3 regions of the Pseudoduganella dura genome follow, and region 1 is predicted to be linked to each of the others. Evidence: predicted binding sites of a transcription regulator. Region 1 holds the regulator's gene; each other region holds the start of a gene.

The links. Region 1 encodes FNR, which switches genes on or off when oxygen is low (the NO sensors DNR and NnrR bind a similar motif). Its sites were predicted from a motif close to TTGATNNNNATCAA; they were not measured.
Region 2: a site for FNR is predicted at 1,470-1,483, ahead of oxc (oxalyl-CoA decarboxylase). Genes of this name have one in related genera too.
Region 3: a site for FNR is predicted at 2,272-2,285, ahead of GJV26_RS12575 (XrtA system polysaccharide chain length determinant). Genes of this name have one in related genera too.

What each region holds. Positions count from the first base shown of each region.
Region 1 is NZ_WNWM01000002.1:3,169,984-3,173,996, reverse strand. Features, by position in the region: gene ccoG (cytochrome c oxidase accessory protein CcoG) at 1-1,013, shown strand, start outside; gene GJV26_RS13890 (FixH family protein) at 1,024-1,536, shown strand; gene fnr (fumarate/nitrate reduction transcriptional regulator Fnr) at 1,607-2,365, opposite strand; gene GJV26_RS13880 (response regulator) at 2,521-4,013, shown strand, end outside.
Region 2 is NZ_WNWM01000002.1:2,457,290-2,461,302, forward strand. Features, by position in the region: gene oxc (oxalyl-CoA decarboxylase) at 1-1,370, opposite strand, end outside; gene GJV26_RS10800 (Crp/Fnr family transcriptional regulator) at 1,528-2,136, shown strand; gene GJV26_RS10805 (hypothetical protein) at 2,313-2,462, shown strand; gene GJV26_RS10810 (2-dehydropantoate 2-reductase) at 2,553-3,569, opposite strand; gene GJV26_RS10815 (fumarylacetoacetate hydrolase family protein) at 3,586-4,013, opposite strand, start outside.
Region 3 is NZ_WNWM01000002.1:2,876,510-2,880,522, reverse strand. Features, by position in the region: gene GJV26_RS12590 (hypothetical protein) at 1-376, opposite strand, end outside; gene GJV26_RS12585 (XrtA/PEP-CTERM system exopolysaccharide export protein) at 574-1,179, opposite strand; gene GJV26_RS12580 (S1 family peptidase) at 1,331-2,107, opposite strand; gene GJV26_RS12575 (XrtA system polysaccharide chain length determinant) at 2,375-3,895, shown strand; gene GJV26_RS12570 (XrtA-associated tyrosine autokinase) at 3,920-4,013, shown strand, end outside.

The DNA.
Region 1 (4,013 bases):
AGCGCAGGATCGAAGGTTCGCGCGCGGCCCGCATCGCGCTCGACAGGCAGGGCGCCTCCCCGCGCAAGCTCGGCAAGCGCACCGCGAAGCATCTTGCATGGGGCGCCGTGGCGCTGTGGACGGGTTTCACGTTCGTCGGCTACTTCACGCCGGTGCGTGATCTGGGCAACGGCATCGCCACGCTGTCCCTCGGGCCGTGGGAATGGTTCTGGGTGCTGTTCTACAGCCTGGCCACCTACGGCAACGCCGGCTGGCTGCGCGAGCAGGTGTGCAGGTACATGTGCCCGTATGCGCGTTTCCAGAGCGCGATGTTCGACCGCGATACGCTGATCATCACCTACGACACGCAACGCGGCGAGCCGCGCGGCAAGAAGGCGGCGAACGGCGCCTGCATCGACTGCACGCTGTGCGTGCAGGTGTGCCCGGCCGGCATCGACATCCGCAACGGTTTGCAGTACGAGTGCATCGGCTGCGCGGCCTGCGTGGATGCCTGCGACAACGTGATGGACAGGACCGGCCAGCCGCGCGGCCTGATCCGCTACAGCACCGACCGCGCCATGGCGGCGAACCTGGCGCCGGCGCGGCCCCTGCAACGGGCGCTGCGCCCGCGCGTGCTGGCCTATGGCGCCGCGCTGCTGGCGGCGACGCTCGCGCTGGGCCATGCGCTGGCCACGCGCATGCCGTTGAAAATGGACGTGATCCGCGACCGCGGCTCGATGGGCCGCGAAGTCGACGGCGGCGCGATCGAGAACGTGTACCGGCTGCAGATCATGAACACTTCCGAGCGGGCGCACCGCTACCGGATCGCGGCCGCGGGCCTGCCCGGCCTGGCCCTCGCCACGGAGGATGTCGTAACGCTGGCCGCTACCGAAACGCGTGCCGTGCCGGTCCGGCTGCGCGCTCCCCACGGCGCCGGCCATGCCGGATCCAACGAGATCCGGTTCAGGCTGACGGCGCTGGACGACGCGCGCCTGTCGGTCGACGAACGCGCCGTATTCATCGTACCGCGCTGAAGGAGCAACGATGCACCCGATGACGATGTCTTCCACGCCGTGGTACCGCGAGCGCTGGCCGTGGCTGCTGATGGCCGGCCCGGCCGCAGTGCTCGCCGCCGGCGCATGGACCGGCTGGCTGGCCTTCTCGCAGCAGGATGCGCTGGTGGTGGGCGATTACTACAGGCGGGGCAAGGCGATCAACCAGGACCTGCGGCGCGACCGGGCCGCCGCCGCCATGGATGCACGGGTGGCGCTGCGCTACGACGCCGTGCACGGCGTGCTGCAAGGACGGCTCTCGGCGAATGCGCCGCCGCGCGGCACGCTGCTGCTGCACCTGGCCCATGCCACGCAACCGGGCAAGGACCTGCGCCTGCTGCTGCGCCCCGATGCGGGCGGCAGCTTCGCCGTGCCGTTGCCGCGGCTCGAACGCAGCCGCTGGGTGGTGCTGGTGGAAGACGACCGGCGCACATGGCGGCTGGAAGGGCAGTGGCGGTGGCCGGTGGAGCGGGAAGTGGTGCTGGCGGCGCGACTTGATCGGTAATGCCGCGACGGGCATGGAAAACAGGTGTCTGACACCATTTCCCGTGGAAATGGTGTCAGACACCTGAAAATCAGCTGCAGGTCTCCGTCCCCGCCGTGATCGCCTTCAGCCGCGGCAGGTCGAGCACTTCGACCTCGCGGTTCGACACGCGCAGCAGCTCCTGCTTCTTGAACTTGTTCAGCAGCCTGCTGATGCTCTCGATCGTCAGCCCCAGGTAGTTGCCGATATCCTCGCGCGACATGCGCAGCTGGAACGCGGTGTCCGAATAGCCGCGCGCCGCGTAGCGCGAACCCAGGTTGACGAGGAACGCGGCGAAGCGCTGCGTGGCCTGCATGTTCCCGAGCAGCAGCATCACGCTCTGCTCGCGCGTGATTTCCTGGCTCATCATCCGGTGGAAGTGGCGCAGCAGCGTGGGCATGTCCACCAGCAGCCGCTCCAGGCTGGCGAACGGGATCTCGCACACTTCGCTGTCTTCCAGCGCCATCGCGCTGCAATAGTGCCGGTCGGTGCTGATCGCGTCCATGCCCAGCAGTTCGCCGCCCATCTGGAAGCCCGTCACCTGTTCCTCGCCATTGGCGTTGATCTGGTATGTCTTGAAATGGCCGAGCCGGATCGCATACAGGTTCGTGAACGGGTCGCCGATGCGGAACAGGTTCTCGCCTTTCTGCACCTTGCGGCGGCGGCCGATGATCTTGTCCAGCTTGTCCATGTCGCCCACGTCGAGGCCCATCGGCAGGCACAGCTGGTGCATGCTGCAGGTCGAGCAGCGCGCCTTCAGGCTTTCGATCGTCACGCCGGGCAGCGTCAGGGAAGGCAGCTCTTGCATCATTGTCATCGTCCGGTCAAGGGTGAGCCACAGTGTACTTGATCCGCCCCGCGAGGAAAACCGTGGGGAAACTTTCATGCAGCGTGTCTTCCCGCACAGTGCGCTGCCGGCCGGGCGGCGCATAGTTCCCCGATAACATCGCGGCGAAGGGGGAAACAGTGCGTCCGCTCGGTATCAAGGCAAAAGTCGCGCTGGCGACGACCGTCACGACCATCGTGACGATCGCGCTGGTCACCGCACTGCAGGCCCAGCGCATGCAGGCGGATTTTTCGCGCGTGCTGTTTGCCCAGCAGGATGCGCTGATCACGCGCACCGCCCACGAACTCGATGAAAAAGTGATACTGCTGCGCGACATCGTGGCCGAATCGGCACGCTGGCAACCGGACGAGATCTGCAACGACGCGCCGGCCCTGCGCGCCCATTACGACTATCGCGCCGTGCTCCGGCTGTTCGACGACATCCTCGTCGTCAACCCGGCCGGCATCGTGGTGGCGGACGTGCCGGCGCTGCCGGGCCGCCCCGGCGTGAGCGTGGCGGACCGCGCCTACTTCCAGCGGGTGCTGAAGGAACGGACGGCGCTGGTCACCGAGCCGCTGATCGGCAGGGCGAACAAACAGCCGATCGTGCAGATGGTGGCGCCCGTGCTCAGCGAGGATGGCGAGGTGGCCTGCGTGCTGATCGGCGTGCTGCGGCTCTACCGGGATAACCTGCTGGGCCACCTGCGCACCGCCAGGGTGGGCCGTACCGGCTACTACTACATCGTCACGGGCTACGAACCGTCGATCTACGTGGTGCACCCCGACCCGGCGCGCCTCATGCAGCCGCGTAATCCACAAGGCTATCCGTCGACGTTGCGGGCAATCCGCGAAGGATTCGAGGGTACCGTGATCAGCACCGACGCCCGCGGCATGCGCGCACTGCAGAGCTACAGGCGGCTGAAGACGGTGCCGTGGATCCTGATTGCCTCGCTGCCCGCCAGCGAGGCGTTCGAACCCTTCGAAGACCTGCTGTCGCGGCTCGCCCTGTGGGGCACGCTGGCCTCGCTGATGGCGGCCGCCGTCATCACGTGGATCACGCTGCGGCTGATGTCGCCGCTGGTGCGGCTGCGCGACAGCATCCGCGAACTGCGCGGCGATCCGCAGCATTTCAAGCCAGTGCCGGTGACATCCCGCGACGAGATCGGCGAACTGACCGGGGCCTTCAACGACCTGATGCGCGAGCGCTCCGCGGCGGACGGCCGCGCCCGCGAGCTGATGGACGAAGTGGAAACCCGCGCCGTCGAGCTGGAGCGGGCGCGCGACCGTGCCGAGGCGGCCAACCGCGCCAAGAGCGACTTCGTGGCCAACATGAGCCACGAGATCCGCACGCCGATGAACGCGGTGCTGGGCATGGCGCAACTGCTGCAGAACACCGCGCTCACGACCCAGCAGCGCAAGTACCTGCGCATGATCCGCACCGCCGGCGATTCGCTGCTGGGCATCCTGAACGACGTGCTGGACTATTCGAAAATCGAAGCGCAGCGGATGGAACTGTCGCCCGTCGAGTTCAACCTGGACGACTCGATGGCCACGCTGGCCACGACGATGACGATGAGCGCCGGCGACAAGGAACTGGAGCTGGCCATCGTCGTCGAGCCGGACGTGCCGCGGCT
Region 2 (4,013 bases), 710 kb from region 1:
GAAAAGCCGAACGCGCTGTCGCCCTCGATCGCCACCACCGGCTTGCCGCTGGTGACGGCCGCGCCGACCGCGAAGCCCATGCCGATGCCCATGATGCCCCACGTACCGGAGTCGAAGCGCTTGCGCGGCTGGTACTGGTCGATGATGCTGCGCGCGAAATCGAGCGTGTTGGCGCCTTCGTTGACCAGGTTGATGTCCGGATGGTCCTTCAGCACGTCGCGGATGGCGCGCAGCGCGCTGTGGAAGTTCATCGGCACCGGGTTCCTGTCCAGCAGCGCGGCCATCTTCGCCTGGTTCTGTTCCTTGCGCTGGGCGATGGCGCCGAGCCATTCGCCATCCGGCTGTTCGAGGCCCGCGCCGTCGAGGCCCGCCAGCAGCGCGCCGACACAGGAACCGATGTCGCCGATCAGCGGCGCGGCGATCGCCACGTTGCTGTCGATTTCGGTGGGCGCGATATCGATCTGCACGAACTGCTTGGGCTTGCCCCAGGTCTTGCCCTTGCCGTGCGACAGCAACCAGTTCAGGCGCGCGCCGACCAGCACCACCACATCCGCCTCGGCCAGCACGAAGGAGCGGGCCGCCGAAGCCGATTGCGCATGCGTATCGGGCAGCAGGCCCTTGGCCATCGACATCGGCAGGTAGGGAATGCCGGTGCGTTCGACGAAGGCGCGGATGTCGGCATCGGCCTGCGCGTAGGCGGCGCCCTTGCCGAGCAGGATCAGCGGCCGCTTCGCGCCCTTCAACAATGCCAGTGCGCGCTCGACCGAATCGGGCGCGGGAAGCTGGCGCGGCGCGGCATCGACGACCTTGATCAGCGAACGCTTCGCATGCCCCGCTTCGATCGTCTGCGCCAGCAGCTGCGCCGGCAGGTCGAGGTACACGCCGCCCGGCCGCCCGGACACGGCGGCGCGGATTGCCCGCGCGATGCCCACGCCGATGTCTTCCGCCTTCAGCACGCGGAACGCGGCCTTGGCGTGCGGACGGGCGATGTTCAGCTGGTCCATCTCCTCGTAGTCGCCCTGCTGCAGGTCAACGATCTCGCGCTCGCTGGAGCCGGAAATCAGGATCATCGGGAAGCAGTTCGTGGTGGCGTTCGCCAGCGCCGTCAGGCCGTTCAGGAAGCCGGGCGCGGAAACGGTCAGGCAGATGCCCGGCTTCTTCGTCATGTAGCCGGCGATGGCGGCCGCGTTGCCGGCGTTCTGCTCGTGGCGGAAGCCGATGAAGCGCATGCCCTCGGCCTGGGCCAGGCGGGCGAGATCCGTGATCGGTATCCCGACCAGGCCGAAAATCGTGTCGATGTCGTTGTGCTTGAGCGCGTCGATCACGAGGTGGAAGCCGTCGGTGACTTCTACCGATACGTTATGGGTCATGATTGTCTCCGGTTATTTTCGAGGTGCCTGTCGGTTCAGGCGACCTGGCCAGCCGATTCGCCCTGGAACCATCATAGCCAGCGCCTTCCATTCAAATCATTGACCGCGGTCAAGATTCACCGCATGATGTCCATCTCTGCATGTTGGCCGGTTCGCCATGACGCTCATCGCAAATCACCCGGAACGAAACATCATTCGCGCGCAGCTGAAGCAGAACGTCATCCTGAAGGAATTACGTGACAGCGAGATGGCCGCCCTGGAGCCTTACCTGACGGTGACCAATCACCAGAAGGGCGACCTGCTCCTCAACCAGGGCGTGTACGACATGCAGCAGTACTTCATCCTCGATGGCATCCTCAAGCGGCAGGTGACCAACCACGAGGCGAAGGAAATGATCCTGCGCTTTTCGTCGGAACGCGATATCGAAACGAGCTACGCGGCGTGGTGCCTGAAAACGCCGACGCCCTACAGCATCGTGTGCATGACGAAGGCGCGCGTGGCCAGCATGCCGCTGACGCAGTGGGTGGATTTCCTGCAGAGCCACAGCGTGGTGAAGCAGGCCTTCGAGTACGAGGTGATGAACCTGATGAGCGGCATCATGGCGCACACGATCACGCTGCACCTGCTCGATGCGCCGGGGCGCGTGCACCGCTTCATGCGCAAATTCCCCGAGCTGTTCGAGCGCCTGCCGAAAAAGGAACTGGCCTACTACCTGAACCTGTCGCCCGAAACGCTGAGCCGTTTGAAGCACCAGGGAAAAATCTGAAAAGCAACAGTTTTTCAGGAGCAATCGAGAAATTTATTTGCCTTATTTTTGGGCGTTTTTTCATAGACAGTCATTCATAAATTGAATGACAGATATGGCTGCCGTCAATTGGACCGGGGGTGTGCTGCCTTTATAATCAAAGGCATACACGCTTTCAACCATTCAAGGAGCAGCACATGAACGGCCTCACTGATATCGCAAAGCAACAAAATACCGGATTCTCGTTCTTCGAGTTCATCGTTTCTCTGTTCCACCTGGAACTGCGCGACAAACTGAGCGACCAGCAGCAGGACCGCGAAGAAGCAGCCTATACCTGGGGCCTGTAACACCGCCCGGCGGGCCGCCGCCCTCCGCGCCCGCGATCCGGAAAAACCGGGACAGCATGCTGTCCCGGTTTTTTTTCGCCGGCACGAACGCTACGCCGCCACGGCCTTTTGCAGCCGCACGCCGCCCCGCGCCTGCGCCATCGCCTGCTCCAGCAGCTTCACCAGCGCATAGGCCGAGTCGATGTGCGGCGACGGCGTGTCCGTCATGCGCGCCAGCTCGATGACCGAGCCCACCAGCGCGTCGATCTCGGGTCCCCGGCCGGCCTCCACGTCCTGCAGCATCGAAGTCTTGTGCTTGCCGATCTTCTCGGCGCCCTCGATCCGCCGGTCCAGCGTGACGCGGAACGCGATGCCCAGCTTGGCGGCCACGGCTTCCGCCTCGCGCATCATGTTCGCCGCCAGGCCCCGCGCCAGCGGGTGCTGGCAGATGTCGACCAGCGTCGAATGCGACAGCGCGCTGATCGGGTTGAAGCTGAGATTGCCCCACAGCTTCAGCCAGATCTCCGCGCGGATATTGTCCAGCACCGGCGCCTTCAGGCCGGCGTGCTCGAAGCACGCACCCACGGCACGGGCCCGCTCGCTCGTGCTGCCATCGAGCTCGCCCAGCGGGAACCGGTTGCCCTCGATATGCCGGATCACGCCCGGCGACACCAGCTCCGCCGCCGGGTAGACCACGCAGCCCAGGATGCGCGCCGGCGGGATGCGCCGGGCCAGCTCCCCGCCGGGATCCACGCTGAGCACCGGGCGCCCTTCGAACGCGCCGCCGTGGCGATGGAAATACCAGAACGGAATGCCGTTCTGCATCGTCACCACGACGGTCTCGGGGCCGAACAGCCGGCCGATGCGCTCCGCCACGTCCGCCACCTGGTGCGCTTTCAGCGCGACGATGACGATATCCTGCGGCCCGGCCGCGGCGTAGTCGTCCGTTGCCCGTACCCTGGCCGCCACCTGCATCTGGCCACCTGCCTCGATCAGCCTGATGCCGCGATTGCGGATGGCCTCCAGGTTCGCGCCGCGCACGAGGAACGTCACCTCCTCGCCCGCCAGCGCCAGCCGCGCGCCCACCAGCCCGCCGATGGCGCCTGCTCCGATCACTGCGATCTTCATCATATGCTCCTTGGTTTTACTCGAAACGGTTGCTGAGCTTGCCGATGCCGTCGATCTCCACCACGACCGTGCTGCCCGGGCGCATCGAGCCCACGCCGACCGACGTGCCGCACAGCAGCAGGTCGCCCGGTTCCAGCGTCATGTCCTGGGACACCCGGCTGACCAGTTCGGCCACGGAAAACACCATGTCGTTGACCGGGTAGTCCTGCCGCACTTCGCCGTTCAGGATCGTGCGCACCACCAGCATGGCCGGATCGAGCCCGGTGGCGATCACGGGGCCGAACGGGCAGAACGTGTCGAAGCCCTTGGCGCGCACCCACTGCGGAAAGGTCGGATCGCGGCCGATGATGTCGCCGACGGTGACGTCGTTGGCGCAGGTGTAGCCGAAGATATGCTCGGCGGCATGCTCGACGGCGACGCCGCTGCAGGTGCGGCCGATCACGA
Region 3 (4,013 bases), 290 kb from region 1:
GTTTCGGATCCAGGATCGCGCTCTGGGACGTGGTTCCATAGGTTTTCGCGTTCAGGCTGTTGCAGCTGAAGATCCGCGTGAAGGGCTCGTTCTTGTTGCAACCGCGCGGCCAGCTGTGGTTTTTCCAGTAGCCGGGCGAGCGGCCGGCACACGTGGGCGGCGGTCCGCGGAAGCTCTGCAGGCCCCCCGACAGGGAGCCGGATGGCGTGGTGCACACTTCAACAGCCATGCCCGGCTGGCTGTGCAGCGTGAGCAATACGCCGGAAGCGGCAACGCCGGCGCGGGTAAAGCGGCGCCGTGCCGCACCCACGGGCGACAGGTCTGCGGCATTTGCAGCATCGGCGGCTGGGGCATCATGCTGTTGTTCGGTGGCCACGTCGGGTTTCCTTCTAGGTGGTCGGTCGGTTGGGCGGGTATTGCGAAAATAGTAAGCAATTACCGTTCCCGACGACCGATCGCGGTTGTTGCACCTTCTAAATCAATGACTTAAAGCAAAAGAGCTGGAGGTCATTGTTGATCTGGCTCAGATGCTGTAAAGATTTTCGACAGCTCAGCCGGCTTAGAACACCCAGCTTAGAAGAAGCTCTCGGGAATCACCAGGATGTCACCAGGGCGCATCGATACATTGGCCGAGATATCGCCTTCCTTGATCAGGTCGTTCAAGCGCACGCGGTATTGCTGTTGTTTGCCGTCTACATTGCGAATGATTGTGGCCTTGTTGCCTGCTGCAAATTCGGTGACACCGCCAACGGCGATCAGCACATCCATCAGCGACATGTCGCGCCGGTACGGCAATGCCTGTGGCCGCGCGGCCTGGCCGATCACGCGAATCTGTTCGCCGTAAGTGCCCGTGAAGCCGGTAACGATCACTGTCACGACCGGTTGCTGGATGTACTTGGCCAGCGCCTTTTCAATGTCGCGCGCCAGCACGGTGGGCGTCTTGCCGCTGGCTTCCAGGTCCTCGACCAGCGGAGTGGTGATCTTGCCGTCCGGCCGCACGGGTACGCTTTGCGACACTTCCGGATTGCGCCAGACGATGATGCTGACGTTATCGCCCGGGCCGATCAGATAATCGGGCGCCGGTGCCGGCCCCGCGTCGACCATCGTGTTGCCGGAACTGGCGCAACCGCCCAGGGCCCCCAGCATGATCGCGCCTGCCGCCAGCCATTTGAACAGCATTTGGTATTTCACAGGACTCTCCAGTCTGGTTATTACGGGCGATGGGATCGTGCCATCCGCAGGCAGCAGCTTGTTACACGCTCGTAACTTTCGTTGTGTAAATTTTGTGTTGCTTATTTTATACGAGAGCCCGGGTTGATCGGGCAATTTTTTACTTCCCGTTAGCATTTTGCTGCAACAATTCCTGTACATACCGAACGGGGATTGCATACGAAATGCCGCTCGGCTGGCTGATGGCATTTTCTTTCTGGTTTTTCAGGAAAGTCATGTTCAGCACGCCGTGCACGACGCCGCTGTCGGGGTCGTAGACAGGACTGCCGCTGTTGCCGGGGTAGGCGGTGCCGTCCAGTTGCATGATCTGGAACGGCCGGCGCTGCAACTGGCTGATCGTCCGTGAATCGAGCCGGCGCGATGTCAGCGAAGGCAACAGAATCGGCGTGATGGCCGACAGCATCGCCCGGTGCGTGACCGGCGTCAGGCCAAGGCTCATGCCGAGTGGAAAACCGGTGAAGGCCAGCGCCTGGCCTTCGGCAACGGTGCCGCCGCCGTCCAGGCGCAACGCTGGCAGCGGCGCGCCGGTCAGCCGCAGGTGGGCCAGGTCGTGCTCGCGGTCGATGGCGGCAATGGTGGCGGGGCGGAAGTCGAGTTTTTCGCCGGTACCGATGACGATGCCGAGCGTTTCCATCCGTTCCACGTCCAGTACCGGCAGTGCATGGGCATTGGTGATGATGGAAAGGCCGTCGCCGACCGCGAAGCCGGTGGCGACGAAGACAATGGCCGGGCTGCGGGTACGCAGCAGCGTGCCGACGCCGACCACGGACGGCTTGACGGCCGGGATCGTGTCCTTCAGCGCGGCACGGGCCGGCGATGCAAGCGCGATGACGGCAGCGCAGCATGCCAGCAACAGGGAGTACATCGGGCGGGTCATCGAGCTCATCAGGTCAGGATAGCAGATAAGTAGTAGCAGATTAAGATTGCTTTTTGGGAATTACATTTCCGCGCTGTCAGCAGATTGCAACGTTGTGGGCAATGACATGTTGGAAAGAAAAATTAATATCAACAGGCAACGAATTCTGCGGTATGATAGAGCGATTGATGTAATTTAAGCAATATTTAGGAAGGCGACTGAGTGAGTTGTCGCAGTAGTCAAATCCTGGATCGGCTTGGCGGAAAGTGAGTTAACAAGATGGCAGAAATGATGGCCCTGCTTTTGAGCTTCCTCAAAGCAATTGGCAAGTACCGCTGGTACGCGGTGGCAATCACGTGGCTTGTTGCGGTCGTCGGCTGGACCGTTGTTTCCAGGCTGCCCAACGATTACCAGGCTTCCGCCCGTGTCTATGTGGATACCCAGAGCATCCTGAAACCGCTGATGGCCAGCATGACCACGCTGCCCAACACCGAACAGCAGGTGATGTTCATGCGCCGCACGCTGATCAGCCGCCCGAACGTGGAACGGGTGCTGCGCATGGTCGACCTCGACATCAAGGCCAAGAGTCCCCGGGAACACGAAAAGCTCGTCGACGAGCTGATGAGCCAGATCAAGATTGGTGGCACCGAGCGCGACGACATCTATACGCTGTCGTACAGTAACCCTGACCCGAAGCTGGGCAAGGATGTGGTGCAGTCGCTGCTGACGATTTTTGTCGAAGGCAGCTTTGGCGGCAAGAAGCAGGAATCGGAAAAAGCGATCCAGTTCATCGACGACCAGATCAAGATGTATGAAGACAAGCTGGCCATCGGCGAGAACGCGCTGAAGGAATTCAAGATCCGCCACATGGGCCTGCTGCCGCGCCAGGGCGGCGACTATGCTTCCTCCTATGGCGACCTGAGCGAGAAAATCAGCCAGGCCCGGCTGGAATTGCTGGAAGCGGAACAGGCGCGCAATGCGATCAAGCGCCAGATTGCCGGCGACGACATGGCACCGGTCACCGACACCACCGAACGCGCGATCGTCAACCCGGAACTCGATGGCCGTATTGCGACCGTGGAAAAGAACCTCGACCAGCTGCGCATGCAGTTCACCGAAGAGCATCCCGACATCGTGGCGGCCAAGCGCCTGATTGCGCAGCTCGAGGAGCGCAAGAAGCTGGAAGCCAAGAAGATGCGCGCGGTCGATCCTGGAGCGAACTACAGCCCGATGCTGCAGCAGATGAATGTGCAGCTCTCGGTCGAGGAAGCGCGCATCGCCTCGCTGCAGGCGCGGGTCGGCGAATACACGTCGCGCCTGGCAACGATGCGCTCGCTGAGCACGCAGGCGCCGGAAGTGGAAGCGCAGCTGGCGCAGCTGAACCGCGATTACGCGGTGAACAAGGAAAACTACGAGAAGCTCGTACAGCGTCGCGAAGCGGCGAAGCTGTCGGGTGACCTGTCGACGGCTACCGACATGATGACGTTCCGCGTCGTCGATCCGCCAGCCGTGCCGAGCACCCCGGCCGGGCCGAACCGCCCACGCCTGTACACGCTCGTATTCCTGGCTTCCCTCGTGGCGGGCCTCGGTACCGCGCTGCTGCTGAGCCAGATCCGGCCGACTTTCCTGAGCCAGACCAATCTGCGCGAAGCGACGGGCCTGCCGATCCTGGGCAGCATCGGCATGAACTGGACCGACCAGCAGAAAGTGCGCCGCCGTCGCCGCCTGTATGCCTTCGCCGCCGCGGTCGCCTCGCTGTTTACCGCCTACGGCGGGGTATTGGCACTCACCCTTTTCCGGCAAGCCTAGGCCGGGGAAAGCACAGGTTACAACGTGAGCATCATTGAAAAAGCCGCGAACCGTATCGGCAAACAACCCGCGGCGGCAGCGCCGTTGGCCCATGTCCGCAGCGAAGCGCCACCCGCGG